4 regions of the Colwellia sp. 6M3 genome follow, and region 3 is predicted to be linked to each of the others. Evidence: predicted binding sites of a transcription regulator. Region 3 holds the regulator's gene; each other region holds the start of a gene.
The links. The regulator MetJ, encoded in region 3, represses methionine synthesis genes. The targets are predictions, from matches to a motif close to TAGACGTCTAGACGTCTA.
Positions count from the first base shown of each region.

Region 1 (8,114 bases), on a different contig from region 3:
CTGTCCGATTTAGTTGCTCGCATGTCACAATTGATGCCCTCTCTTTACTGTACCGCGGAAGAGTCCTTGTCGCAGTTTAAAAACAGGGTGCAACGCTTAAAGCTTGATTATAATCCTGACGAATTGTATTTATTGTCTGAAACCAGTGTTGAAGCGATTATTGAAGAACTAGAGCAAAAGAAAATCAAGTTTGCGGTTATTGACTCTATTCAAGCTGTAGTGACCGACAATGCCAATGGCAGCCCAGGCTCCCCTTCACAAGTAAAAAGTGCAGCACAGGCGTTAACGCAATACTGTAAACAAAATAACGTCACCATGTTTTTAATCGCCCACGTCAATAAAAACAACGAAATTGCAGGCCCACAAACTTTAGTACACATTGTTGATGCACTATTGCACATTGACACCAACGACGGCCAAATACGTACTTTAAGAGCGAATAAAAACCGTTTTGGTGATATTGACACCGTAGGCATTTTTAAAATGTGTGAACGCGGTATGCTCAGCGTTGACAACCCCAGTGAAATATTCTTATCCGGTTCGAGTACTGAGTCTCCAGGCTCAGCTATTACTTGTATCCGCAAAGGGAACAGAAACTTATTACTAGAGATTCAATGTTTAACCACAGAAACCGAAGCAGAATTTCCACAGCGTGTTTGTGTTGGCCTGAATATGAATCGCATAAAAATGCTTACCGGTATTTTACGTAAGCACACCAAAACCAAAATTTATCATGATACTTTTTTCAACATTATTGGCGGCTTAAAAATAGACGAGTCAGAAACTTGTATCGATCTTGCTCTGGTTACGGCTCTGCTTAGTAGCTTGAATGAATTTGTTATTCCACGTACCACGTGCATTATGGGTGAGTTAAGTTTAAATGGTGATGTGCGCCCGATAGACAGTGGTGTGCCGCGCGTAAAAGAAGCTGCACAACATGGTTTCACCGAAATATTTATTCCGTTTAGAAATTATCATAAATCAATGGAAGGTTTAGGAGCTAAAATTACTGCGGTAAAAACTATTCATGAATTAATTGAACTGATTAAATAATAAAAAAGTGACATAACCGATTAAGTTATGTCACTTTTATGTTTATATCGCAGAGCTTTATTGCACCAAACTATCTACATCATACGTTATGAAATATGACTTACGATGGCTCGTAATCTAAATTAGCCGACAGCCAACGTTCAGCTTGAGGCATGGTCATTTCTTTACGGGCGGCGTAACTTTCTACTTGGTCTTGTGCTAACTTGGCAACCGCGAAGTATTTAGACTCTGGATGAGCAAAATACCAGCCACTTACCGCAGCGCCCGGCCACATGGCAAAGCTTGAGGTTAATTCCATACCAATATTTTCATCAACCTTAAGTAACTCCCACAACAAGCCCTTTTCTGTGTGTTCTGGACAAGCAGGATAGCCCGGTGCAGGTCTAATACCTTGGTATTTTTCACGAATTAGGTCATCATTTGCTAAATTTTCTTCTGGTGCATAGCCCCAATAATCTTTACGAATTTGTTCGTGTAAATACTCAGCACTTGCCTCTGCAAGTCTGTCTGCAACCGCTTTAATTAAAATGCTGTTGTAGTCATCGTGATCTGCATCGAAAGCTTTTACTAACGCTTCAACACCAAAACCTGCAGAAACCGCGAAAGCGCCAATGTAGTCGTCAACACCTGAGGCTTTATCAGCAACATAATCGGCTAAACAACGATTATATTGGCCGCTAGGCTTTTTACTTTGTTGACGTAATTGATGCAATTTCATTAATGGTTCGGTGCGTGAGTCATCGGTATAAAGCTGTAAATCATCTTGCTCACGATTCGCTGGAAATAAACCAAAAACCGCTTTTGCAGTTAATTTTTTATTGTTGATCACATCATCCAACATAGCGTTGGCATCATTAAATAACTTAGTGGCTTCTTCGCCTACCACTTCATGCTTAAGAATTAACGGGTATTTACCCGATAACTGCCAAGTCATAAAAAACGGCGTCCAATCGATATAATGTCTAACAATATTTAGGTCGATATTATCAAGTACAGTTACGCCTAGTTTATTAGGCACTTTTGGTGTGTAGTTATCAAAACTAATAGGCACAGCATTAGCACGCGCGTCTTTTAAAGAGATTAAACTCGAGCGAGGGCCTTTTTTATAATGACGCTCACGCACTTTAACGTATTCAGCATTTTGGCGTTCAACAAAGGCGTCTCTATTTTCATCAGAAAGTAACGTACTTACCACAGAAACTGAACGTGAAGCATTAGGAACATACACAACAGGATGCTGATATTGCGGCTCAATTTTTACCGCTGTATGCGCTTTAGAGGTAGTCGCGCCGCCAATCAATAATGGTAGGTTGAAGTCTAGTCGCTTCATTTCTTTAGCAACATGTACCATTTCATCTAATGACGGAGTAATTAATCCTGACAAACCAATAATATCGACTTTTTCTTCGCGAGCTACGCGTAAAATATCGTCACATGACACCATAACGCCTAAGTCGATAATTTCGTAGTTATTACACTGCAACACTACGCCAACAATATTTTTCCCAATGTCATGCACATCGCCTTTTACCGTTGCTAATAATATTTTACCGTTAGATTTAATCTCGGTTTTTTCCGCTTCGATAAAAGGGTTTAAATGCGCTACTGCTTGCTTCATTACTCGCGCTGACTTTACCACTTGTGGTAAAAACATTTCGCCAGCACCAAATAAGTCACCAACAACATTCATGCCGTCCATTAACGGCCCTTCAATAACATCTAAAGGTCGTTTAGCGACTAATCTAGCGGCTTCAGTATCTTCAATAATAAACTCGTTAATACCTTTAACCAGTGAATATTCTAAGCGCTTATTAACTTCTAATTCTCGCCATGTTAAATCCGCTTTACTACTTTGACTGCCGGCTTGACCACGATATTCTTGTGCGATATCGAGTAGTCGCTCAGTAGCGCCATCATCTGAGTTTTGAATGACATCTTCAACCGCTAAACGCAGGTTATCAGGAATGTCTGAATAAATAGCTAACTGACCTGCGTTAACTATACCCATATCCATACCATTTTTGATCGCATGGTAGAGAAACACCGCATGAATCGCTTCACGCACCGGATTATTACCACGGAATGAAAACGACACATTAGACACACCACCAGAAATCATAGCGTGTGGTAAGTTTTGCTTAATATCACCTACTGCTTCAATGAAATCGCGCGCATAGTTGTTATGTTCTTCAATACCGGTGGCAACGGCAAAAATATTAGGATCGAAAATTATATCTTCGGCTGGAAAACCAATTTCATGCACCAGAATTTGATAGGCGCGCTTACAAATTTCATACTTACGCTCGCGAGTGTCGGCTTGGCCTTTTTCATCAAACGCCATAATAATAACCGCAGCGCCGTAGCGACGTAACAATTCAGCTTGTTCGCGAAAGTTGTCTTCGCCCTCTTTTAAACTAATAGAGTTAACAACACCTTTACCTTGAATACATTTTAAGCCCGCTTCTAAAATATCCCATTTAGAAGAATCGAGCATAATTGGCACCTTAGCAATATCTGGCTCACCGGCAATTAAGTTTAAAAATCGCACCATTGCCGCTTGCGAGTCCAACATGCCTTCATCCATGTTGATATCAATAATTTGCGCACCGTTTTCAACTTGCTGCAAAGCCACCGCAATAGCTTGATCGTAGTTTTCATCGGTTATAAGGCGTTTAAAAACAGCTGAACCTGTAACATTAGTACGCTCACCTACGTTAACAAATAAGCTATCTTCTTTGATGGTAAGCGCTTCTAGACCTGATAAGCGACAAGCAATTTCTTTCGGCTTTATTTCTCGCGGAGCAATATTAGCAACCGCATCTGCCATACCTTTAATATGATCTGGCGTGGTACCACAACAGCCACCAATAATATTTAAAAAGCCTGATGTTCCCCACTCTTCAATATGCTTGTCCATTTCTTCAACGCTAAAATCATAGCCACCAAAAGCATTCGGTAAACCAGCATTGGGGTGAGCAGATACAGCTACGTCTGAAATACGGCTTAACTCTGCAACATATTGGCGTAATTCAACTGGGCCTAACGCACAGTTTAAACCCACTGAAATAGGCTTAGCATGGCGTAACGAGTTGTAAAATGCCTCAGTTGTTTGGCCTGATAACGTACGCCCTGAAGCATCGGTAATTGTGCCGGAAATCATCACAGGAAAACGTTCACCACGGCTTTCAAAAACCGTTTCAACGGCGAATATAGCCGCTTTAGCATTCAAGGTATCGAATATCGTTTCAATTAAAATAATGTCACTGCCGCCATCAAGCAAGGCGTTAGTAGATTCAATATAGGCATCTTTTAACTGATCAAAAGTTACATTACGATACGCAGGATCGTTTACATCAGGAGATATTGAACAGGTGCGGTTTGTTGGCCCTAAAACACCGGCAACAAAACGTGGTTTACCCGGGTTTTTCGCGGTAAATTCATCTGCAACTTCACGCGCTATTTGTGCCGCGGCTAAGTTAATAGCGGCACTGTAATCTTCCATGTCGTAATCTGCCATGGCGATAGTGGTGGCATTAAAAGTATTGGTTTCAAGAATATCTGCGCCAGCGACTAAATATTCACGGTGAATCGCTTTAATAACGTCTGGCTGCGTCAGCACCAACATGTCGTTGTTACCTTTAACATCGCTATGCCAGTCGGCAAACTGTTCGCCGCGATAGTCTTGCTCTTCAAACTTATACGCTTGGATCATGGTGCCCATAGCGCCATCTAAAATTAAAATACGCTGGTCTAACTGAGCTTGTAAAAGGCCATAAGAAGCAGATTGCACTACTGGGGTTTTTGATTGAGAGTTTGATTGCTTAGACACGAGATTTCCCTGGGTGAATGGCTTTAATATGGTTCGCATCTAATTGATACGGCGTAATTTGGTAAACGTAATAATTTAGCCAGTTTGTGTACAGTAAACTGCCATGGCTGCGCCACATGTTTGCCGCCTCTTTTTCTGGGTCATCATCGGTAAAATAATTGTCAGGTATTGAAACCTTGCCCCCGGCCGCAATATCTCGAAAATACTCTTCACTCAATGTACTTGCATCATATTCTGGGTGACCGGTTAAATAGACTTGCTGCTTATTTTTACTCGCGGCTAAATACACCCCTGCAACGTCAGATTCTGCTAATATTTCAATATCTTCAAGAGACTGATAATCAGATTTGTCAATGAAACCATAACGTGAGTGCGGTACACTAAATGTCTCATCGAAACCGCGGGTTAGTTGCTCATCTGGCTTTAAACAGTGGTGGCGATATACGCCAGATAGTTTTTGCTTTCGCAAATGTCGCTTTAAACCATAATGATGATAAAGCGCAGCATGGGCGGCCCAACAAGAAAACATGGTTGAAGTAACATTTTGCTCTGCCCAGTCAAACACCTCACAAATTTTATCCCAAAAAGTAACTTGTTGATAATCTAATAACGCTAGCGGCGCACCTGTAATAAGTAAACCATCGTATTGTTTGTGTTTAATATCATCGAATAAACGGTAAAAATTATCTAAATGCGCTTGTGGCGTATTTTTAGATTCGTTTGCATGAATTCGAACGAACTCGACATTTATTTGCAGTGGTGTATTCGCCAGCATGCGCAAGATTTGCACTTCAGTTTCAATTTTATTTGGCATTAGGTTAAGAATCGCCACTTCCATAGGACGAATTTCTTGATCAGCTGCACGACGTTCAGACATAACGAAAATATTTTCTTTGTCTAAAATCGTTAAAGCAGGTAATTCATTGGGGATTTTTATGGGCATAGCACTAACCTAATGTCGGAAAATCGATATATCTGTGTTAATACCAAGTTGACTTATTCAGCCTCTACTTTTCATTTTAACCAATAAAGTGTGCAGGTAATGAATCAACTTAGTGTCAGTATAAAATAACGCTGATAAACAGCCTTTTTATTTACTATTTTTATCTCAGTGTAATGTGACTTGGATTTCTAGCTATGTCAACCTCTAAACGTATAGACGTCTAAAAATAGATATAACTTATTAATCTACTACTTTCACGTTTGATCTAGTTAACTTGCTTAAAAGGATTTGAAAACAGCGTGAAGAGCAGAGGTAAGGTCACTAAAAGCGTAGACTTTCCGTACAAAACGAATATTTTATTGATCAGTTATACAAAAAGAAATGACCACAAAAGTGATGATTAGTCTTTAATTGGCATTAAAAATACGGGTACTTAAGTGTTTTAGCGCTGAGCAGGCGCTACAAATAAAATAGCATGTAGGAGCTTGGTACTAAGAAAAGTAGCAAGCCCCTACATTTATTATAGAAAATGTTTATTTTAGAAAAATTTATTGATGAAAAAGTTTGTTGAGAAAAACGTTAAGCATTGCGTAGCCAACCATTTTCTACTGCCAAATCTATTTGTTCAGTAACATATATCCATAGTTTAGGTGCTAAACCATCTAATAAATTATTTCGCGCGATGACTTCAGATTTACTCACATTATGTTTCACCCAGCTACCCCCATTATTTTTCATATTTTGTAATAAAGGTAAAACTCGGTCCATTGCTTTAGCAAATTTAGCATCGTTGGTTTTTGCTTCTTCAAACTCCAACCAAAGATTTAACGTTTCTTGATATTGTTGCTCAGGCAATAAACCAAAGATACGTTTTGCAGCGGCTAACTCTTTTGCTTCCTGTGCATCAAGCTCTGATTGTTTTGCAAATGCAAACGTGTCGCCTGCATCAATTTCAACGATGTCATGAATAAGTAGCATAATGGTAACTCGCGCTACATCTACCGGCTCTGATGCATAACCATTTAGTGTTTGCGCCATCAAGGCTATGTGCCAACTGTGCTCAGCACTATTCTCACGTCTGTTGTCATCTGATTTCACTGTCACTTGTCGGTACACAGCTTTAAGACGGTCTAACTCTAATATAAAATTTAATTGTTGCTCTAAATCTTGCATTATTACTCCTTATGAAAAGCTTTTACGGTGTTTATAACCACGTAAATGATATGGGGACGGTTAGGTCTAACAACAACCTTTTAACCTATTGAGTTTACTTTAAAATAGTTAAATATTCTTAGACTCCATCTGAAGTATAAAAGTCGCTATATATTTATTTAATTATCTGCCTTGCGCTATTGAAAAATAAATTAATGTCCTAATATCTAGGTTATTCTCAGCAATTAAACTTTTCGGTATGTGGCGTTTTATAACAATATTTTTTATGTTATTTTTGCTAGCTCAAAATGCTAGTGCATTATCGATCTCAAAATACTCACAAGAGCCAACTCCACAGCATGTCAACACGGCTCAAAATGAACAACAGGTTAGTGTCGATTTAGACAGCCATCAGCCACAACATTTATTTAACTTACCTAGAATTAATACTTTTAGTCCTGCTACTTTTTCAATTGAGGCACAAACAGCGCCAATTTATGTCTTAGTGATTGAGTTTTTTAAAACTGAGAGTAGTGCTAGAGAGTTTAAAAATTTAGCGCCACCCCCAAACTTAATTAACTGGTTTGAACAATTAAATCATCACGCAAAATCATCACGTATTTCCGGCTGGAAAGACGGTAATTTTTTATACAGCGCAAAAACCACCTACCACAGCTAATTCATTTAACTTCAGCAAAGCAATAACGATTAGTTTTATTGCCTGCACAAAAATCGACTATTTTACTTTTAAATAACTGATGCTAAGCCATCGGGCACTTATTGAATGCATTCTGCGATATAGCTGAGTTTTTAATACAGTGTTACACCAGTTGATTAATTATTTGCTCACTTTTGATGCTTAAAGTAAAAAAGTAGATCACTTAATTACTCAAATTGGGATTAATCGAGATTTCAAAATGAACACACGCAACAAGTCCAGCATAAAAAATATTAGCTGGCGAAATATGGTTATTTTTATCACGCTAATATTTATGATTATTAATGCTTTACCAAATTTATACCCTGACAAAACAAATATTCAGTTAATCAGTAATAACAGCAATATTGAACAAACGACACCTGAGCAATTAAACACACTGTTGCTTAACAATAACTTGGCATCAGAAAAAATAATAA
Region 1 is NZ_JACGWF010000005.1:56,708-64,821, forward strand. Features, by position in the region: gene radA (DNA repair protein RadA) at 1-1,053, shown strand, start outside; gene metH (methionine synthase) at 1,154-4,843, opposite strand; gene metA (homoserine O-succinyltransferase) at 4,875-5,825, opposite strand; gene H4J50_RS02345 (HD family hydrolase) at 6,405-6,998, opposite strand; gene H4J50_RS02350 (hypothetical protein) at 7,264-7,656, shown strand; gene secD (protein translocase subunit SecD) at 7,895-8,114, shown strand, end outside.
Region 1: the regulator MetJ is predicted to act here: its motif matches at 6,031-6,048, upstream of metA (homoserine O-succinyltransferase).

Region 2 (8,114 bases), on a different contig from region 3:
TCTTGGCAATCATCTGCTAATTTTATAGAGGGTGATATAGCGCTGTTCGATTTAACCAGTTTTGCTATTTTATCACCGGTTTCTTGCAACTTACTAAGCCAGTCAATGGCTCCCTTGATGGTCATGCTTGCGCTAGAATGGTCACGCGTTACCTTTGGTAAGTGGTGCGCTTCATCAATTATGTAGAAAGTATCTTCAGGAGCAGATAATATTCGACCGCCACCAAGCTCTAAATCTGCGAGTAACAAACTGTGGTTAACCACTATAACATCAGCTGCTTCCATGCTCTCTCTAGCTTTATGAAATGGGCAATGACTGTGTTCAGATAAATGTTTTAAACAGCTGTGTTTGTCAGCTTGTATTTGTTGCCAAATTTGATGATTAATTGGCTCTGGCCATGCATCAATATCGCCAGGCCAGGTATTATCAGTCAGTGCTTTATGCATTTTAATTAAGGTGCGAATATCATTGGCTTGAGGTTTTTCAGCAAAAGTAAAACCTGCTTGTGGGCTATCGTCATTTGCCACCGCTTGCGCGAGTTTTTGTCGACAAACATAACGTTGTCGACCTTTTGCTAGCGTAAAGGTGAAGTCTAAACCACTGTGTTTTTTTAAAAACGGTAAATCTTTATCCACTAATTGCTCTTGCAAAGCCACAGTTGCCGTAGCGATACAGACTTTTTTATTGCGACTTAATGCTAATGGAATAGAGCCTAATGCGTAGGCTAGTGACTTACCCGTTCCGGTGCCAGCTTCAATAGTAATGATTTTACGTACTTTATCGTAATCACCGGCAAGGGTTTTAGCAATTTCAGCAATTAAGAAGGTTTGCTGCTTGCGCGGGTTAAAGTTGGTCAGGTTTTCACCTATAGCTTTGTAGGAGGTTCGAATAACTTGCTTAATTTTATCGCTTAACATCGCGGCTGTAGTTTCCTATCGACAATAGATGATTTACACTGCTGTATATATTAACAGTTTGTTATGAATAATTAGAACCATTAATGCAACTTTCTCCTGATCAAATTCCTCAGCTCGTTGAGTCGATAGATAATAAACGCGGTTTTCTTTTAACCCGCAGCGCTAGCGATCGTAATAATCATATTGAAATAACGTTATGGCTGAAAACGCCACAAGGCCCTGTGCAACTGATTATTGATAATGAACGAGCTGTTTTTTTTGTTGAGGTAAGTGATGTAAATCATGCTAGCGATATTTTGGCCAATCAAGGCATTAACGTCGACGAAATAAAACCACTGGCACTAAAAACATTTAAGCAAGTAAAGGTTGCCGCGGTTTATTTTTTAACCTTAAAAGCGTTTTATCAGGCTCGAGAAGCATTAAAACAAAAAGGTGTTAAATGTTACGAAGATGATATTCGTCCCGATGATCGCTTTTTAATGGAGCGTTTTATTACCGCTGACATTACTTTTGCAGGACAACAATCACAGTTAAAACTGAGCCAAAATCATACTCATACTCAATACCACTCTCAAAAACAAACCAGCAATCAACGCTATCGACGCTATGAAAGGGTGAAATGTAAACCACTAGATAAAGCACAGCAATCTGACATTACACTCTCAACAGTTTCACTCGATATTGAATGTTCAATGTCGGGAGAATTATATTCTATTGGTTTATATAGCGAGCATTGTCAGCAAGTTATGATGATTGCCAATGAACAAGAAATAGCAAATGAGAAAATTAAACATTGTGATGTTGATATTTTATGGCTTGCTGATGAGCAGCAATTACTGTTGAATTTATTAGCATGGTTTACTCAGCACGACCCCGATATTATTATTGGTTGGAACGTGATCAACTTTGATTTTAACCTGTTACAAAAACGCTACGATTTACACAATATTAAGTTTGCCATAGGGCGAGATGGGAAAACGCCTTATTGGCGCACGAACAAAGCTAGTGAACAGCAGTTTATCGAGATTAATGGTCGTGTGATACTTGATGGTATCGATTTATTAAAAACCGCCACGTATAACTTCCCTAGCTTTTCACTCGATAATGTCGCTAATACTTTGCTCGGCATAGGTAAAAAAGTTGACGATGTTGATAACAGATTACAAGAGATAACCGACAACTTTCATCATAATAAAACGGCACTAGCAGCATACAACCTCGAAGATTGTCGCTTAGTGGTTCTGATTTTTAAGCATACGCAACTATTAGAATTCGCCATGCTCAGAGCTCAGCTAACCGGGTTATCTATTGATCGAATGGGTGGCTCTGTAGCGGCATTTACCAACTTATATTTGCCGAAGTTACATCGTAGTGGTTATGTAGCGCCCAATATGGGGGATGGCGATCAAGGCTTTGAATCGCCAGGCGGCTTTGTTATGGATTCGACCCCAGGGCTTTATAAAAATGTATTAGTGTTAGATTTTAAAAGCCTGTACCCCAGTATTATTCGAAGTTTCAATATTGACCCTATGGGCTTGATTGAAGGTTTAAAGTCGCCAGAAACAGCAATAGAGGGCTTTGATGGTGCATATTTCTCAAGAGAAAAGCATTTTCTACCTGATATTATCACCGAGCTTTGGAAAGAGCGTGATATAGCGAAAAAAGATAAAAACGCGGCGTTGTCGCAAGCGATAAAAATTATCATGAACTCTTTTTACGGCATTTTAGGATCAACAGGGTGTCGATTTTTTGATCCCCGTTTATCAGGCTCAATTACGAAACGCAGCCATAGCATTTTAAAAACCACCAAATTATGGATAGAAGCTAAAGGTTATCAAGTTATTTACGGCGATACCGACTCGATATTTGTTCATGTTGGTGATGATCAAAGTGCTGAAAATAGCAGGGCACTTGGCAAAATGTTACAAGCTTACATTAATGAAAAATGGCAAGCTTTGCTTTTAGAACAATTCAATATTGTCAGTGAGCTTGAAATTGAATTTGAAACCCATTTTATTAAATTTTTAATGCCAACTATTCGTGGCCAAGATGTGGGGACTAAAAAGCGCTATGCTGGTTTAGTGCAAAAAGGCGAAGAACAACAATTAGTGTTTAAAGGTTTGGAAAGTGTTCGCACCGATTGGACTGAATTGGCGAAACAGTTTCAACGTACCTTGTATTGGAAAATATTTAATAATGAGCCAGTTGTTGAATATATAAAACAAATGGTTGTCGATACGCTAGCAGGAAAACATGACGAGTTACTTTACTATCGTAAACGTTTGAGACGAAAACTTGAGCTTTATGTTAAAAATGTACCTCCCCATGTTCGCGCAGCAAGGTTAGCGGATGAAATATACCAGCAGCAAGGTAAACCTATGAAATACCAAAATAAAGGCTGGATAGAGTATGTTATGACTATCAATGGTCCACAAGCTAAGGGCTGTCAAAGTGCTGCTTTAGATTATCAATTTTACATTGATCGTCAGTTGTTAGCGGTAGCAGATGCTATTTTGCCATTTATTAGCACAAGCTTTGATGAAATAACCAACAGCCAAATGAATTTATTTGAACGCCTATAGCGCTAATAGCATTTATTGCTAACCATAACTTACCTTCTGCGCTATATGCGCCAGTGATTTAAAAATTATCTTTAACTGTGCTTAAGAAGTATGACAACTAAGTTATGTCAAAATAAAACGTGCTTATTTAACTGATTCACGTTATAAACAATTATAGATGGCTAGATAGCTATATTGGTTTTTAAACTTTAGTGTAAATGTTTATTGTTTAACTATTAATACATTGTCCCTAATGACTTTAGAACGATTTTTAGCTAAGTATTCGATATATGAAAATAACCGTGGAATGGAATTTATAATGAAAAAAGAAACCAAACTCATTAATGCTGGTCGTAAAAAGCAATGGACACGTGGTGTTGTTAATCCTCCTGTTGAGCGCGCTTCAACGGTGGTTTTTAATTCAGTGAAAGAAATGAAGCATGCCACGGCTAATAAAACTAATCAGGTGTTGTTTTATGGCAGACGCGGCACATCAACTTCATTCGCATTTTGCGATGCTATGACAGATTTAGAGGGCGGTGCAGGTTGTGCGTTATATCCTTCAGGCACTGCAGCTATTACTAATGCAATATTGGCGTTTGTTAAAACGGGCGATCATATTTTAATGGTTGATACTGCTTACGAACCCACTCGTGATTATTGCGATAAAATATTAGCCAAACTCAATATTGAAACCACTTATTACGATCCTTTAATTGGCAAGGGCATTGAATCATTAATTAAACCAAACACTCGTGTTGTTTTTCTTGAATCTCCGGGCTCAATAACGATGGAAATACAAGATGTACCTGCTATAGCTGAAGTAGCGCATCGTCATGGCTGTATTGTTATGTTAGATAATACTTGGTCAGCAGGGGTTAATTTTCAACCTTTTGATTATGGTGTAGATGTTTCAATACAAGCTGCAACTAAGTACATAGTTGGCCATTCAGATGTGATGTTGGGCACAGCAACTGCTACCGAAGAACATTGGCCGCAGTTACGTGAAAGCAGTTATATCATGGGGCAATGTACCTCACCTGATGATTTATACCTTGCTATGCGTGGTATTAGAACCTTAAGCGTGCGTTTACAGCAACATGAAACCAGTGCACTTAAAATTGCTGATTGGTTAGCATCACGCAGTGAAGTTGAAACCATATTACATCCTGCACTGCCATCGTGTCCTGGCCATGAAGAGTTTAAACGCGACTTTACCGGCGCTAACGGTTTATTCTCCTTTGTGTTAAATAAAGGGAATAATGAAGCATTAACGGCACTTTTAGATGGTATGGAACATTTCAAAATGGGTTATTCGTGGGGCGGTTTTGAAAGTCTTATATTAGGTATCTCAAACGTTAACAAAATGAGAACAGTCACTAACTGGCCTTATAAATTTCCGCTAATACGTTTACATGTCGGCTTGGAAAATGTTGATGATTTAATTGCAGATTTAGAACAAGGCTTTGCACGCTTTAATGATGTTTTGAATCAGGAGTCTTAGCAGTAAAAACAAAACCATCATAAGAGAGTTATTAACTATAAGGTTAGTAACTATAATATTTTCAAATAAAAACGCCGAGTAATTTACTCGGCGTTTTTTATTAGACTTTAAAATAATGACAAGATGTATTTTGTCTACTTGGTATTATTTCTTTCCCAACAAGGTGAAAATTTTCTTAGCGATATCGGTATTGTCTTGAAAGCCGTTAAAGTTTTCACTGCCTTTACCAAATGCAAAAACAGGTACATCGATACCGGTATGAGTGCCTGATGGGCTAATTGAACCCCAGCCGGTGTTTGTTTTCACATCAATTATTTTAGTAATCACATTAAGTACAGATTGATAAGGTCTTGGTGCTCTTTTGCCTTTTTTATCGGCACTAGAGAGTAAGTTAAATTGCTTAATAATATCTTGATCAATAAGTTTAGCTTGTTTCATATTGATAATGTCAGCTTCTGTAATATCAAAAGTCATCAGCTTATTCATATTTTCTAAGCTTAATTCATTATCAGTAAACTTTATTGCCATCGCTTGTGGAGAGATGGTCATGGCTCTTATAAACTCAGGACGCCATAAATATTTACTATTAATGTTTGGGTCAGTACGTTCGGTTTTCTTACCTATGGTTAAACCGCCAGTGCTGTGATCTGCTGTGATCACGACTAATGTATCTGGATTTTGTGCGACATAGCTTTCAAGGTATTCAAGAGTTTTTGCTAAATCGTCCATTTCTGCCATCGCAGCTGCAATATCTCTTGCATGCCCGCCATAATCAATTTGGCTTCCCTCTACTAGCATAAAATAACCATTTTTGTTTTCTAGTTGCTTAATTGCCGCTTTAGTCATCATTGATAAACGATGTTTATTGGTATCATCTAAAGCCCAAGGTAAATTGGTTTTATCAAATAAACCTAATACCGGTTTGTCTTTAGGGATTGATGCTATTTCGCTATATTTATCAATATAGTGAAAACCTGACGCTATAAACTCTTCGACTAGATTGCGGTCTTCACGAATAAAATATTGTAAACCGCCACCTAAATATAAGTCTGCTTTTATGCCGTCATCAATATAACTATCTGCGATAGCGTTATAGTTATAACGGTGAACATTATGGGCTAAGTAAGAAGCAGGGGTGGCGTGATTTATTTGCACGGTAACTACAACACCCGTTTTTTTACCTTGTTTCTTTGCATATTCTAAAACGGTTTCAATAGGCTCTCTGTTAATATCTAAACCTATCGCATTATTGTAAGTTTTAATGCCTGTAGATAAAGCGGTAGCACTGGCCGCAGAGTCTGTTACGTAACCCGATTCAGGATCAGGGTAAGTGCTACTTGTGCCGGTAAAGTTACGGTCAAATACTGTTTGTTCAATTTCAGGTGTATTGGGATCGTCGTTATAATATCTATAAGCACTTGTAAAAGCAGGCCCCATGCCATCGCCCACTACCATGATGATATTTTTAGGCATGTTATCAGTCATTGTATTTTCTGGAGATTCTTGAGTTGCTTGAAGTTGAGTACAAGACATTATCAAAAGGCTGGTTAATAATGTTGGAATGAATTTTTTCATAGTTATATCCGCTAACTTTATATTTAAATTCAACGGTTTAACCATATAGTTATTAAACCGTTATTGATGATGAGAATTATTGTTTAAAAGCGACATCAACCCAAACAAGTCGGTGATCAGATGAAGCTGCACGGTCTTTTATTAATCTAAATTCAGGCTCAACTTTTGTTGGCCAAAATATACCAGAGCCAACAATATTTAGTTGCGCTTTAGATGGCAGCGCATAATCGGCTCGCATGCCCCAGTATGCTGTATGGTTTTTTGCGTTTGGGTTATCTTTTCTGTGTAGTTTTCCACCTTGGCTTGTAGGCTTAGGATCACTTACACGAGTATGTGTAATTAGTTGCTCAATACCCGATTTAATGGCATTTCCATCAACGGCATCTGCATTTAAGTCACCTAAAATAACAAAGGCTTTATCTTCAGCAAGACCGCCAAGGTTATTATTATCATCGTAAATATAGCTAGCGTCAGTTGGTGTTAGGTAATCAATCCAAAAACGTATCTCATCAAAGTTTCGTTTACCGTTTCGATCTTCTGGTCCGTCAAATACTGGTGGAGTAGGGTGACTTGCTAAAATATGTAGCTCTTCGCCATTAACATTTAATGGAATATCCCAATGAGATTTAGAGGATAATCGGAAGTTATTCCAGGCTTTTTCGTTATACCAAGATGTTTTAGTTTCAGGATTAATTGGCATCATGGCATTTGGCATATCGCGCCATTTAAATAATTGGAATGTTCTAATTTTATCTTTAACAATGGGATATTTAGATAATAATGCCATGCCAAAATGCCCTGAAAAAAGTCCGTAGCCAAAGGCATCGTTAGGCAGTTCACCTATTTTATTGTCATTATTGAAATCAAATCCAGAAGCAACACCCGTATTAACAGGACCCTGATAGAAGTAAGGATAGGTTATTGCGTTTTCACCTTGTTGGCTTTTCGCTAAGTATTGCGATATGAACAGCTTTAATGATTGATGGCTTTCATCATTTGAGTCAAATTCATTTAATAAAATAATATCTGGATTAATTCGTTGAATAATCTCTGCAATATTTCTAATTTGTTGATGGTTTTGAGCTAATGCTTCAGCCAATTCATTTCCGTTTGGCTTAACTTCTTTGCCTAATTCAGAAGGTAAATAATTTAAAGCTTCCATACTGACATTAAATGTAGCGATGCGAAGGGTTGAAGGTGTGTTGTTTGCTGTACCTGCCATTGTTATACCTGAATATATCAACAACGCTGTTGCTAATGAGTTTATAAATACTTTCATAAGATTTCCTACTTTAACCCACAACCACGTAATATAAAGTCAGTTAAAAACTCAGTGACTTGGGTAATATCATCTTCTTCATAATCTGCACGATTCATGATGGTTAACACTTGTTGCTCAAAGTCAGCATAATGTTGGGTAGATGACCAAATTAAGAATATAAGTTTAATGGGATCAACATCTTTCATTTCACCACTATCAATCCAAACTTGAAACACCTTAGCTTTTTCTCTCACCCACTGGCGCAGATACGTACGAGCAAATTCTTTTAAGTGTAA
Region 2 is NZ_JACGWF010000092.1:686-8,799, reverse strand. Features, by position in the region: gene dinG (ATP-dependent DNA helicase DinG) at 1-917, opposite strand, end outside; gene H4J50_RS15800 (DNA polymerase II) at 1,001-3,499, shown strand; gene H4J50_RS15795 (cystathionine beta-lyase) at 3,798-4,982, shown strand; gene H4J50_RS15790 (alkaline phosphatase) at 5,127-6,557, opposite strand; gene H4J50_RS15785 (endonuclease/exonuclease/phosphatase family protein) at 6,634-7,836, opposite strand; gene H4J50_RS15780 (TetR/AcrR family transcriptional regulator) at 7,845-8,114, opposite strand, start outside.
Region 2: the regulator MetJ is predicted to act here: its motif matches at 3,654-3,671, upstream of H4J50_RS15795 (cystathionine beta-lyase).

Region 3 (6,917 bases):
TTAACTACCCCGGCTGAGACCAGCCAAGATCTATCACTCGCTTATAGTCCTGGTGTTGCTGAACCTGTTCGTGCTATTGCTGAGAACCCTGACGATGTCTATAAATATACCGGTAAAGGTAATACGGTTGCTGTTATTACTAACGGTACGGCAATTTTAGGTCTAGGTAACTTAGGTCCAATGGCCGCTAAACCGGTGATGGAAGGTAAAGCATTATTATTTAAACGTTTTGCTGGTATTAATTCTTTTGATATTGAAGTAAAACACAAAACGGTTGAGGACTTTATTAGCACAGTAGCAAATATCGCTGACAGCTTTGGTGGTATTAACTTAGAAGACATTAAAGCACCTGAATGTTTTGTCATTGAAAAAGCGTTAATTGAACGTTGTAAAGTACCCGTGTTTCACGACGACCAACATGGCACTGCTATTGTCACCGCAGCAGGTATGATCAACGCGTTAGAAATTCAAGGTAAAGAATTGCGACACGCTAACATTGTTTGTATGGGCGCAGGTGCGGCAGCAATTGCTTGTATGGAGTTGTTGATTAAATGTGGCGCACAACGTGAAAAAATTTATATGCTCGACACGAAAGGCGTTATTCATACCCGTCGTGACGATTTAAATGAATATAAAAAATTATTTGCTAATAATACCGATAAACGTACTTTAGTAGAAGCTATTGATGGTGCAGACGTATTCGTTGGCGTATCTGGCCCTAATGTATTATCGGCAGAACATGTCAAGCTGATGGCTGCTAACCCCGTGATATTTGCTTGTTCAAACCCAGATCCTGAAATTAAACCAGAACTTGCTTTGGCAACGCGCGATGATTTAATTATCGCTACGGGTCGTTCAGACTATCCTAACCAAGTAAACAACGTACTTTGTTTCCCATTTATTTTCCGTGGCGCTTTAGATGTGCGCGCACGAACTATTAATGACGAAATGAAAATAGCTGCTGTGCATGCTATTCGTACCTTGGCGAAAGAAGTCGTGCCGGCTGAAGTGCTTGCCGCTAGTGGTACTGAAAGCTTAAGCTTCGGTAAAGATTATATTATTCCTAAGCCAATGGACTCGCGCTTACGTTCAGCTGTAGCTATTGCAGTTGCGCAAGCCGCCGTTGATTCAGGTGTTGCAGCACTAGAGATGCCTGAAAACTATAACGGTTAGTTATTTAGGTAGCTAAAAGCAAGATAGGGTGTCGGTATTGGCACTACAAATTAGGCGTCACATTGACGTCTTTTTTGATTTTAAAAGCTTATTAAATACAGACAATGGATTTCTTTGGTTTTTGAAAACTATTTATCAACAACTTTAGAATAATATGTATGCTGAAAAAAACTCCAGAGTAAATTCACAAGCAAGGCAGTTGAGCAGAGTATATGACAAAAGCAATTAAACAACGCATATCTAACATTGCCTTAGTGGTTGAAAATTACGATGATGCAATTGAATTTTATACCCAAAAGCTAAACTTCGAACTCATTGAAAATACCGACTTGGGCGGCGGGAAACGCTGGGTACAAATTTCGCCTCCTAACGCTGAAGGGACTAATATATTATTGGCGAAAGCGAGTAATGAGCAGCAGCAACAATCAATTGGTAACCAGGCCGGCGGACGAGTTTTTTTATTTCTACAAACCAATGATTTTTGGCGAGACTATGAATACATGAAAAGCCAAGGTGTTGAGTTTACAGAACAGCCAAGGGTTGAGGAATATGGCACAGTAGTCGTGTTTAAGGACTTATACGGAACGAAGTGGGATTTACTGCAATTGAATGATGCAACTTGGTATATTTAAAAAATGAATTTCACTAGTAAATACTTCAGATAATAAAAAAAGGCGCTTTAAGCGCCTTTTGTCATTTATAAACCTAATAGTTTATATCCCATTAATCTTCTGTTTCTTCTTCCATGTCAGTTTCGTATTCACTAAAGTCAGTTACACCTTGTGCTTCTAACGCTCTGCGAACACTTGCTGGTAATTTTTGTGTGTTGTCTTTAGCCAAATCACTATCGTCAGGTAACGGTTGGCCAGTAAATGCGTGTAAAAACGCTTCACATAATAGTTCACTGTTGGTTGCATGGCGCAAGTTATTTACTTGTCGGCGTGTACGTTCATCAGTTAGTACTTTTAACACACGTAAAGGGATAGACACGGTTATTTTTTTTACTTGCTCACTTTTTTTGCCGTGTTCGGCGTAAGGGTTAATATACTCGCCATTCCACTCTGCCATGAATATTCCTCTATGCTTAATTAATTGCGATAAACTTAGAAATTGCTGTTCTGGTGTACCAGTTTGCGATAAGTTTTATCTTACTAGCTGATTTTACTGGTTGTGGGGCGTGAGTCAATAACGAATGTGTAGAAGTTTAGATGTCTAAAGTTCTTGACCGCACACTTTAAAGCGTTTAGATTGATAGACGTCCAAACATCTATATAGAAAATATCCAATCTGGAGTTCACATGAGCGAGAAAAAAATAGCCACTACCGCTGTTCGAGCCGGTATAAACAGTGACCAACACCATGGCGCTGTTATTCCAGCTCTTCATCTTTCAAGTACCTATGCATTGAAAGGTTTCAATGAAAAGCGTCAGTTTGACTATTCACGTACGGGTAATCCAACACGCGCAACATTTGCCCGTGCTATTGCTGAATTGGAACAAGGTGCGGTTGGTATTGTCACTAGTACAGGTATGTCAGCCGTTCATCTTATTTGCCAGTTGCTTAATACCGAAGACACAGTAGTGATCCCTCATGATTGTTACGGGGGCAGTTTTCGATTATTTACGCACCTGGCCAAACGTGGTCAATTTAAATTAGTGGTTGTTGATCAAAACGATCAAACGGCATTAAGCGAAGCGCTTGCCAAAAAACCTAAGTTAGTCTTACTTGAGTCTCCTAGTAATCCACTTTTACGTTTGGTCGACATTGCCGCGATAACCATACAAGCCCATAACGTAGGCGCTTTAGTCGCTGTTGATAACACCTTTTTATCACCAGCGTTACAGCAACCACTCTTGTTAGGCGCTGATATTGTTTTTCACTCAACAACTAAATATATCAACGGTCATAGTGATGTCGTTGGCGGCGTTTTAGTTGCCAAAGAACAAGCATTAGGTGAAGAGCTTGCTTGGTGGGCAAACTGTATCGGCATAACAGGCTCAGCATTCGACAGTTACTTAGCTTTACGTGGCTTAAAGACCTTACCTATTCGGATGAAACAACATCAAATTAACGCTAATGCTGTCGCAGCGTTTTTGCAACAGCATTCAGCGGTAGAACGAGTATATTTTCCAGGCTTGAGCGATCACCCACAACATGAATTAGCTAAAAAGCAGCAATATGATTTTGGCGCTATGATGAGCTTTGAGATTAAAGGGGGCGTTGAAGCGGTGAAAGTATTGTTCGATAAATTAAAGTTTTTCACCCTTGCTCAATCATTAGGTGGTGTTGAAAGCTTGATCAGTCATCCATCCACCATGACTCACGCGGGTATGGAGATTGAAGCACAATTGGCTGCTGGTATAACTCAGTCATTAATACGACTTTCTGTGGGTATTGAAGATATCGAAGATATGATCGATGACCTTTCGCAAGCACTTGATGCAAGCCAAGCCTAAATCCGTTATTCAAAAGTTGGCCAATCCGTGTATTTGGTCGACCTTGATATAAGCGTATTAAAAATAATTTAAAAGTGGTGTGACAATATCAGTCAGCCTGCGGTAATAAAATGATTGATCCTAATGTAGCGGAAACGCCTAATTTGGCAAATAATAAATTGGTAAAAATTGCTAGTAATGTGCATAAATTCGGAGGCAGTAGCTTAGCCACCAGTGCATGTATTGAACGTGTAGTGGATATTATTCGTCAGCATTGCCAGATAAACGACATTGTAGTGGTATCTGCCAACGGTAGTACTACAGATGCATTGTTTGATATCTATCAGCGAGCTGTTGAACTAAAAGATGCGACTTTGCTAAGTGCTGAATACAATAAAGAAAATAATGAATTAGTAACGTTACGTGAGCAATTACTTGCCGCGCTTGCTGATTTAAATACTGTGCAAGCCACATTAATTGATGAGCTTTTAAATACCAGCAGTGCTGTCAGACTTAATGGTTTATTAAGTGATGAAATTGCAGACAGCACAAAAAAATTAATCAATGACCCTATAAGTTATCAAAATGACTTATTAGCCTTTGGTGAAGTATGGTCAGCACGTTTATTGTCAGCGGTATTAAGCGAAAGTGTTTGCCCAAGTTATATGTTAGATGCGAGGGATTTCTTGCTACTTCAAGATGAAAAAAATTGCACCATTGACTATAGCGTAAGTGAAACTGCATTCTCTGCGCTTCGCCAACAGAATAAATTAGTGATTGTAACAGGCTACATCGCACGTAATAAACAACAGCAAACGTGTACATTGGGGCGTAACGGTAGTGATTATTCGGCCACAATAATGGCAGCATTGTCACAAGCGAGAAATGTTACGCTTTGGACTGATGTTGATGGTATTTATAGCGCCGATCCTCGCATTGTACCTTCAGCGAGAAAACTACACCGTTTGCCTAATGCTGTAGCTAATGAACTTGGTCGTTTGGGTAATCCTGTTTTACATGCAAAAACCTTACAACCATTAACCAATCATAATACCCACCTACATGTTGCGAGCAGCTTTGCACCTGATATTAGCGGTAGTGAAATAGGCAAGTTTGGTCAAATAGCAAAGCAAGAGCTTTCGGTGACCAGTTTAAACGATTTAATATTAGCAAAGTCTGCTAGTTTTTTAGCCAAGTCAGGTGAGTTAGCGGCCAGTGAATTTTCACCGGTTTGTTATAACCTTGACGAAGGCTACATAGTTGTACCACAGGCACAACAAAAGTCGGTTAGCCAGTGGCTAGCAAGCCATGACACAGAAGTAACCTTTAAACCAGTGGCGATTATAGCTATTGTGGGTCATAGCGTGGCAAAGCAAGGAGATATGCGCGCTAGGTTTAAAAGAGCGCTAAAACATCAGCCCACTTTACATTTTTTACATTCTTTTAATGAGCATAGTTATATTGCGATATTACCTGAGATTTGCTCGAGTGAAGTGCTCAATAATGTTCATGCAGATATGACAAAAGACGCTAAAAACATAGCATTGGTAGTTGCTGGTTTAGGCAATATTGGTCAACGCTTTTTAACCATGTTACCTAAACAAATTGCACGTGTTTCAGGCTTAGAAAATGTTCATTTAGTTGGCTTGGTTGGCGCCAGTAAAGCGTTAATAAATACCGATGGTATAGATGTAGCCAATGCGCTTGAACATTATCAACAACAAGCACAGCAATATGATAGTGAACAATTATTAGCGTGGTTAACCAGTCACCCATACGATGAATTGATTATTGTTGATATTACACCTAGTGAAGCTTTCAGCCACTTGTACCAAGAGTTTTTTAACCGTGGCATACATGTCATTGGTGCGAATAAATGGGCTGCTTCTTCAAGTACAGAAAACTATCGACAATTACTGACAACTGCAGATAAAAACAACAGTATTTGGCTTGGAAATACGACGGTTGGTGCAGGCTTACCTATTAATTCAACTATTAAAGAGCTACTTAATAGTGGTGACAAAATTTCAGAAATTTCTGGCATATTTTCTGGCACGTTATCTTGGCTATTTCAGTATTACGATGGTTTGACACCATTTTCAACGCTGCTTAATGATGCGTTATCACAAGGTATTACAGAGCCAGATCCTCGAGAAGATTTATCAGGTAGAGATGTTCAACGTAAACTTTTAATACTCGCGCGTGCTGCTGGCTTTGAGTTATCGTTAACAGATATCGACTGCCAAAGCTTAGTACCAGAACCGCTGCGTGATATCTCATTAACCGAGTTTCTTACACGAACAGCTGAGCTTGACGAGATGTTTTTATCGCGCTTAAAACAGGCACAAGAGAAAGCTTGTGTTATTCGTTATGTAGCAAGGTTTATAAGCGACAATGGTCAGGTTGTTGCAAAGGTGAGTTTGGAAGAGTTGAGTGAAACAGATGCCTTCTCGCAGTTAACACCGTGCGATAACGTATTTCAAATTAAGAGTGAATGGTATCAGGAAAATGCGTTGATTATTCGTGGTCCAGGTGCAGGTCGTGATGTAACCGCTGGTGGCATTCATGCCGATTTGGTTACTATTTGCCAACAATTAAACCATCGTCATCAGCAAGTTAAGATCAAAGGTTTAAATTGAGGTTTAAATTGAGGTTTAAATTAAAGACTTAAATTAGAGGTCTAGACTAAGTATTTTAATTTTGACTCATTAAAAAATTGTTAGCGATAAAAAAATATTGATTGGCTTTAACTCAACCAATCAATATTTTATTGATACATCTAATTATAGTTGCTGTTAACTATGTATTAAAAAGATTTACCTATGCTAAATACTAGGTTTTCGTCACTTGTAGAGCCGGCTAATTCTTTTGAGTTAGATACAATAGCAATACCAACATCGAAACCTGAAACTTCAGTACCGTAACCTACTTCGATGTAATCACCATCAAAGTCTTTACCCCAAGTACCGTAAATAGCATAAAAACCTTCATGCTCAACAGTAGCCGATAAGAAGTCGTAGTCTTGATCTGGACCATTTTCAACTTCCCACTCACCGACGTTATAAGTCAGTGAGAACATATCGTAGCTTAAACCTAAGTTGATTTCGTTATATGAGGTATCAAAATCACCCGTGTATTGGTATGAAGTAAAACCAACGCTATAGCCTAGACCACTGTCTAGCTCTCCGCCGTAGCCACCATAAATATCAACTTCTAAACCGTCTTGAACGTCCGCCGCCCAAGTTCCAAGATAAAAGCCACTATTTTCATAATCAATACCGGCACTAGCTGAGGCTGTGTCTGTTTGTA
Region 3 is NZ_JACGWF010000135.1:211-7,127, forward strand. Features, by position in the region: gene H4J50_RS17955 (malic enzyme-like NAD(P)-binding protein) at 1-1,173, shown strand, start outside; gene H4J50_RS17960 (VOC family protein) at 1,386-1,805, shown strand; gene metJ (met regulon transcriptional regulator MetJ) at 1,897-2,241, opposite strand; gene metB (cystathionine gamma-synthase) at 2,472-3,629, shown strand; gene metL (bifunctional aspartate kinase/homoserine dehydrogenase II) at 3,740-6,247, shown strand; gene H4J50_RS17980 (TorF family putative porin) at 6,415-6,917, opposite strand, start outside.

Region 4 (8,114 bases), on a different contig from region 3:
CATTGAGATGCTACAAGGTTCTCACTTTTCAAGGCCTTTAGCGTCAGGTTTAGTAAAGGAATATTTATTGGAAAACTCACCAAAAATATAATGTATTATTCAATATAATATAACTTAATTTGCCTGTGTTTTTTCAGGGAAATACATAAACCAATAGGACAGTTAAATGTTAACTATAATTCGTTTCAGTACCCTTATTTTCGCTCTTTTGTGTGTAGCATCGGCCACAGCAAATACTGATACATTTATGGCAGGGCCAGTCATAAAAAACTACGGTAAACATGCGAAAGTTCAGCAAGATCTCAAACTTGATAAAAACAGTGTTTTTAAAGTTGCGTTTGATCTTGGCGATCAAGGTAGTGTCGGTAAAGTAAATGGAAGTATTGAAACGCTAGCACGTTTTATTAATATGCATGTGGCTAATGGCGTGCCGCTAGAGAATATTAATTTAGCGGCTGTTGTACATGGTAAGGCAGGCTTTGACTTGCTAAAAGCATCGTTATATCAAGAGAAGTATCAACAAAAAAATGCCAATCATGATTTAGTGCAAGCGCTCATGAAAAACCACGTTAGCATATTCTTATGCGGCCAATCAGCAGCGTACCATGGTATTACCAATGATATGGTCATGCCGGGTGTTCAAGTGGCATTATCAGCCATGACAGCGCATGCAGTATTACAAAACAAGGGATATTCGCTTAATCCGTTCTAAGGTATTGAATACTTTTTTATATACTAAATACGTTCGATAAGCCCCAAATCCACAAGGGGATAGAGACCATAGATATTACGGTAGTAACAACCACAATGCCGGCAACCGTTTCTTGATGCTTGTTATGTTGTTTAGAGATTAAATAGGCATTCACCCCTAAAGGGCTTGCACTCAAAATAACTAAAGTCATGGTCGTAATGACTGGAAATTGGAAGATATAAAAACTGGTTAAAAAGATTAAGCTTGGTAACAACAACAGTTTTAAAATACTGGCAGTAATAATGAATTTAACTTCACTACGAATTTTATAAAACGCCAATGAGGCGCCAAGTAGAAACAGTGCCAAAGTAATGGCCGGCTTTCCTAACATGAGCAAGCTGCTGTTTATAACCATGGGTAGTTTAATTGCGAGTAAATTAATCATAAAGCCGCCGATTATCGCGATTAATAACGGGTTTAAAAAAGTCTGCTTTAAAAATATTCGCCAATTAAATTGTGCAATGTTAACCGCGAGTAAGCTCGTGGTAGCAATTAATAGCGCACTGTGTAAGCTCACAACTAAAAATATGGTCGGTAATACTTGCTCGCCCAAAACCATTAAAGCGATTGGCATACCGACAATAACGTTGTTTGAATAACCTGCGCCGAAAGCATAAACCGCGGATGCAGGTAGATCATGATTTAAATCTTTATGAAAATAATAATTTATTGCCCAAGCTATGCCATAAACCACTAACAATGGTAAATAAAAAGCACTATAAATATTTAAATCTATATTGCTCATATCAGCATTAGCTAACTGTTGGAATAAAAATGCGGGAATAGCGATGTTAAAGGCAAACTTGGTTATTGCTTCAACCTGTGCTTTATTAAGCCAGTTAAACTTAGCCAATAAAAAACCGACAAGACCTACAATAATCAATGGACTAATAAGTGTAAAAGTATCCATTAATTAGCCACGTTAGAAGCTGAATTAATCAACAACGAATGATAAGTTAGTGGTAATACGAATAAATTAAGCGTTACAAGGTGGGCGTTAATATTGATTTTCAAAGTAGCTTTCTATAATTAATTTTGCTGATTCGGCATCGATATTATCTTTTTTAAGATTACGATAACCGCCTTGTTCAAAAAGCGCTTCTTTAGCCGTAGCGGTTGTTAAACGCTCATCTTGAAATTCAACCTTCAGACCAAAGCGCCCTGAAACACGGTTACCAAATTTTTTAGCATCGTGAGTTAGTTGCTGCTCACTACCGTCCATATTTAATGGTAAACCAACGACAATAAAGTCGGGTTGCCATTCTTTAATATACTTGGTCATGCCTTCCCAATCAGGAATACCATCACGCGCTTTCACAGAGCCTAAAGGCGAAGCTGAGCCTGTTATTTCTTGGCCAACAGCCACACCAATATACTTTTTACCAAAATCAAAGCCGAGTATAGTTCGCTCGCCAACCACTGCCTTACTTGCCATTATGCATGCCCAACTTCATTGGATAAATGTGCCATATCAATACCCAGTTTTTCCGTGGCTTTTTTCCAGCGTTGCTCAATGGGAGTATTAAATAAGATATCGCCATCTGCTGGCGTTAAAAGCCAAGAGTTAGCTTTTATTTCTTCTTCTAATTGACCGGGTCCCCAGCCTGCATAACCTAATGTTACCATATACTTAGCGGGCGCACCTGCTGTACCTAGCGCCATTAAAATATCTTTTGACGTAGTAATCATAACGTCTTCACTAAGCGCTAAAGAGCTATTCCAACCCGCTTGTGTGCTGTGTAAAACAAAACCACGGTCTTGCGAAACAGGGCCACCCGTTAATACTTGTTGATCAAGTTCAGGCGCGTCAGTTTTGTCTTCGTCAATTTGGGTTAGTAATTCGTTCAAAGTGACATTAATGGGCAGGTTTATGATCAAACCCATTGCCCCTTCAGCATTATGCTCACAGATATAAGTCACCGTTTTATTAAAATACGAGTCGTCTAAGCTGGGCATAGCAATCAAAAGTTGATTTTCAAAACTGTCCATACATATACCTTAATAATTGAGGAGAAATACGCTAAAAATAGCTTTCTATAGCGTAGTTCTCAAACAGAGTTACTTAGCGCTTTTTAATGTTTTGCTCGATGGCATCCATTAATTTTCCGCTAATGTTTATTGGGTATGCTGCTTCAATTTCGCGAATACAGGTTGGGCTAGTAACATTGATTTCAGTGACCTTGTCGCCAATAACATCTAAGCCAACAAAAAATAAGCCGCGTTTTTTCAATTCTGGTGCAATAGTTTCTGCAATAAATTTATCGCTGGCACTTAATGGCCTTGCTACACCACGACCACCAGCGGCTAAATTACCACGAGTTTCTCCTTGTGCAGGAATACGGGCTAAACAATAAGGCATTGGTTCGCCATTCACGATTAATATACGTTTATCACCATCAACAATTTCTGGTAGGTACTCTTGAACCATAGCATATTGTGTTGAATGTGCTGTTAAAGTTTCAAGAATTACACCAACGTTAGGATCGTTTTCACCGATACGGAAAATAGATGAGCCGCCCATACCATCTAATGGCTTAATAATAATATCTTTGTTTTCTTTGTGAAACTCTCTGATTTTTTGATTATTACGTGTAACCAATGTTTTTGGCGTTAGCTCGGGAAACCAAGCGGTAAATAGCTTTTCGTTACAATCACGTAAACTTTGTGGCTTGTTAACAATTAAAGTACCGGCAACTTCAGCACGCTCTAGCATGTAGGTAGCGTAGATAAACTCGGTATCAAAAGGCGGATCTTTACGCATTAATACGGCGTCTAAGTCAGCTACGTTGATATCTTCACGTTCGTCTAATTCATACCAATGTTCAGTATCATCAAATACTTTTACTTTTGCTGCTGTAGCTCGACAAACACCTTGTTCTAAATAGAGATCTTGCATCTCCATATAATAAATTTCATAACCGCGCGCTTGCGCTTCAAGCATCATTGCCATTGAAGAGTCTTTTTTTACTTTGACCTCGGAAATAGGGTCCATAACTACGCCAATTTTTATGCTCATGTTTTTTCCTAATTGTATTGTTAATAAATGCTATCGCATTGTTGGAATGCAATATGCCAATTTAAATGAATGTAAATTTACTGATAAATCATTAATAACTAAAATATAATTCACTAATAACTATCGAATAGCTAATGTAAATCACCATAACGGCATTGTAATGCTGTAATTGCGGTTAGGGCGGCTGTTTCAGTTCTCAGTACTCTTGGACCAAGTAAAACATCGTGAAAGCCAGCTTTGTTAGCACTTGCTATTTCACTGTCATTTAGTCCACCCTCAGGCCCAATTAACAAACGCACACGTTGATTCTCTATGGGTAAACTCATAATCGAATGCTGAGCTTTAGGGTGTAAATTAAGCTTTAATGCTTCACTGTCTTGCTGTAACCAATCGTCTAAATAAATCGGTGGTGCCACTATAGGGACCGTACAACGGCCACTTTGTTCACAGGCACTGATCACTATTTTTTGCCATTGTTGATGCTTTTTCTCTAAGCGTTCACCGCTAAGTTTTACACCGCAACGTTCAGTGAAAATTGGCGTTATAGTATTAACGCCTAATTCTACCGACTTTTGTAAAGTGAAATCCATGCGATCGCCACGAGAAATGCCTTGGGCTAAATGTATATTCAGTGGTGATTCGTTCTCAACCAGCTTTTTAGCCAGAACCTCTACATCAGCACTTTTTTTACCAACGTTAGTCAGTTTGGCTTGATACTCAAAATAACCATCTTGTTCAGCTATACCATTAAATAATGTAATGTCGTCACCATTTTTAAGACGTAGCACGCGCACAATATGGCCAAATGCATCTTCGTTTAATGCTTGGGTTTGACCTACTTCAAATGTTTGTGCTTGGTAAATACGAGGGTTACGCATAAGGGTGTTCCATTTTCGCTAATTAAATTTTAAATAGAGCTTTAATTGGTTGAGTTTACATTATCTAATATCGTAAAGGCTATTATTGATGTAAGGCCAATACTTATTTTGAAATTTTTGGTCTTGGCTGTATTTTAAGCCTAGCCTGTAGATAAGGGCGTTTGCTGCTAAATTCAATTGATAGGGTATATTATTTATTTTAACCGTAGCTTAAAAGCAAAAAACCGCTCAAAGAGCGGTTTTGTTAAACAAGCATTATAAATTAAATGCCAGCAGACAAACGTAATGCTTCTGCTTTATCTGTTTTTTCCCAGCTAAATGCTGTGAAAGTGTCATCGCCAACGGTCATTTCAAAAGGTTCGCGACCAAAGTGACCATAAGCAGCTGTTTGCTGATACATAGGGTGCAAAAGGTCTAACATTTTAGTTATTCCGTAAGGGCGTAAGTCAAAGTGCTCACGAACTAGTTCGACTAAACGCTCTTCAGATACTTTGCCTGTACCAAAACTATCAATTGAAATTGACGTTGGCTCAGCAACACCAATAGCGTAAGAAATTTGAATCTCACAACGATCAGCCAAGCCAGCAGCAACAATATTTTTAGCGACATAACGACCTGCATAAGCCGCGCTGCGATCAACTTTTGATGGATCTTTACCTGAGAATGCACCACCACCATGACGAGCCATGCCGCCATAGGTATCAACAATAATTTTACGACCTGTTAAGCCACAATCACCAACCGGGCCACCAATAACAAAACGGCCAGTAGGGTTGATATGGTATTTAGTGTCTTTAGTTAACAATTCTGCAGGTAACACATGCTTAATGATGTTTTCCATTACCGCATCATGTAAATCTTGTTGTTTGATGTCTGGGTTGTGTTGTGTAGACAAAACAACCGTATCAATCGCTACCGGTTTGTTATCTTCATATATAAAGGTAACTTGGCTTTTTGCATCTGGACGTAACCAAGGCAATATACCTGACTTACGTGCTTCAGCTTGGCGTTCAACTAAACGATGCGAGTAGTATAATGGCGCAGGCATTAATGTTTCAGTTTCGTTGGTTGCATAACCAAACATTAAACCTTGATCACCAGCACCTTGGTCTTCTGGCTTAACGCGATCAACACCTTGAGCAATTTCTGGTGATTGTTGACCAATTAAATTCATAATGCCACAGGTTTCGCCATCAAAGCCTACGTCTGAAGAAGTGTAACCAATTGCTGAAATAACATCGCGGGTAATACGTTCTAAATCAACCCAGGCAGTAGTTGAAACTTCACCTGAAATAATAGCAACACCAGTTTTTACCATAGTTTCACAAGCAACACGTGCGTGCTTGTCTTTAGCAATAATAGCATCTAAAACCGCATCAGAAATTTGATCGGCTATTTTATCTGGATGTCCTTCTGACACTGACTCAGAAGTAAAAAGGTGTGTAGACATAAACCCTCTGTAAAAATTAACTGAAAAACAATCTTATACCAACCTAACTTTGTAATGAGCTACTTAGTGCTAACGGTAAAATTGGTATGAGTCTTTAATGGCGACATTCTAACTGTTAAACAAACTTATTCCTAGAATTATTTACGCCTAGATGGCTAAACGTCCTTAATAAAGCTATTGCTTTTAAAATAAGTGTAACGGTTATTTGCCAGTTGATGGGATTTTAGTCTTTAAAATCAGTAGCTAATATATGGTGTGTTATCAATCGGGTTAAGGATAGCTATTCAATTGCAATGATTGCTGCCAAATGTGGGTAAAAAGCGCTTGTTGCATGTCACTGTGTTTTGAACTGTAAAAACGGGTTGTGCCTATCTTATCGCTTGGGTTAATAAGGTTATGCAGGGCTAATTGTCGCTGTAATTGCTCGGTAACAGGTAATGCGGTTTCCATTATAATGACGTTTGCACCACATATTTTATTAATGATGCCTTTAACCAAAGGATAATGAGTACAACCGAGCACAATAGTGTCGACTCCTTTATCTAGCAATGGTTGCAGATATTTACTGAGTAATAATTCACACTCAGGTGAGTTTTTCTTATCTTGTTCAATAACTTCAACTAAGCCAGGGCAGGGTTGAATAATAACTTCGCTGTTATGACTGTATTGCGCCACTAAAGTTAAAAAGCGCTGATTTTCAGCGGTTGCTTTAGTCACTAAAATTGCCACTTTTTTATTCTTGCTTAGATTTACCGCAGGTTTAATGGCCGGCTCAACACCGATAACAGGAATGGAAATGTTTTTACGTAGTTGATCGATAGCGTTTACGGTCGCAGTATTGCAAGCAACAACAATCGCCTTAGCATTGCGTTCAATAAACCAGTAAGCAATTTCATTTACACGCTGTTGAATAAATTCAGCTGTTTTATCGCCATAGGGGGCATGTAAAGTATCGGCAACATAAAGTAAATTTTCATTAGGTAAGCGATGATTTATACATTGAGCTATAGATAAGCCGCCAACGCCAGAGTCAAATATCGCAATAGGATCAGTATTAGTTGTTTGTGGCTTACTTTTCAATGTTGCACTCGCTTTTATATCTGTTTTAATTTGCTTGGGCATTTAGTAAGCACAGCTTAGGTAAAGGTATTGATAATGCTAACAAGTATATTATCAACAGGTAAATCAGGTCTATACATATTTTGAGAGCGTTATGATTTGTCGTTTAGCACAAATTATAACTTATTCAGTCTGCTTAAATTGTTTAATGCTAATAAATTGAAATAAACTAAAGTGCTTAAAATCAAAGTTATATTGTAGATGATAAGAAAAACTATAGCTTTAGAAAGGTAAAAATAAAGAGGTAGTGACTTCCAAGGTGCCGCGGTTCACATTTGTCCTGAACACCGGGTGTTCAGGGCGGACATATCATTTCAACCGTAGGCTTCCCGATACGAGCCGGGCTTGCACAATAGCTAATAATCAACATCCTTAGGTAAAACTTATCGGCTCAGGGACATAGTTCACACACAAACACCCCAGAAGTCGTGGCTATTATAACTAAAATTGTCAGCCGAATTAAGTCTTTTATCACTTGTAAGACCTGACTGCTTAATGCTTGAACAAATTGAAGTTTCTTTAATCGAAAAGGCTTTAGTTAAAAAATGGCATTTAAAACCCAGTTACACAGTACTCAAAATTACTGGCAAGGGAGGTAGTTTTTATCTTGAGCAAATACTTTTGCTTCGTTAATTGTTTGTGAAATAGCAAATATTTCACCTTTTGATAACCCAGAGTTCAACCATGTTCTTGCCAGTCTTTCGTCAACGGTCATTAATAATGCTGCTGCCTTATAATCACTGTTGTTAATGATGGCATCTCTTTGTGTATTTTGTTTTATTTTTATTTCAGCCACTTCATCGTATTTTAAATTATGTTGGTAATAAATCTCTTGTAAGGCAAGCCCAAAAGAATGAGCTAAAAGAGTTTTACCACTGTGTTCAAGTTGAATACCCATTT
Region 4 is NZ_JACGWF010000053.1:9,501-17,614, forward strand. Features, by position in the region: partial or broken gene H4J50_RS12135 (EAL domain-containing protein) at 1-91, shown strand, start outside; gene H4J50_RS12140 (DsrE family protein) at 167-712, shown strand; gene H4J50_RS12145 (AEC family transporter) at 729-1,661, opposite strand; gene ruvX (Holliday junction resolvase RuvX) at 1,749-2,186, opposite strand; gene H4J50_RS12155 (YqgE/AlgH family protein) at 2,186-2,740, opposite strand; gene gshB (glutathione synthase) at 2,814-3,767, opposite strand; gene rsmE (16S rRNA (uracil(1498)-N(3))-methyltransferase) at 3,899-4,645, opposite strand; gene metK (methionine adenosyltransferase) at 4,908-6,095, opposite strand; gene murI (glutamate racemase) at 6,366-7,217, opposite strand; RNA gene ssrS (6S RNA) at 7,462-7,643, opposite strand; gene H4J50_RS12185 (hypothetical protein) at 7,795-8,114, opposite strand, start outside.
Region 4: the regulator MetJ is predicted to act here: its motif matches at 6,244-6,261, upstream of metK (methionine adenosyltransferase).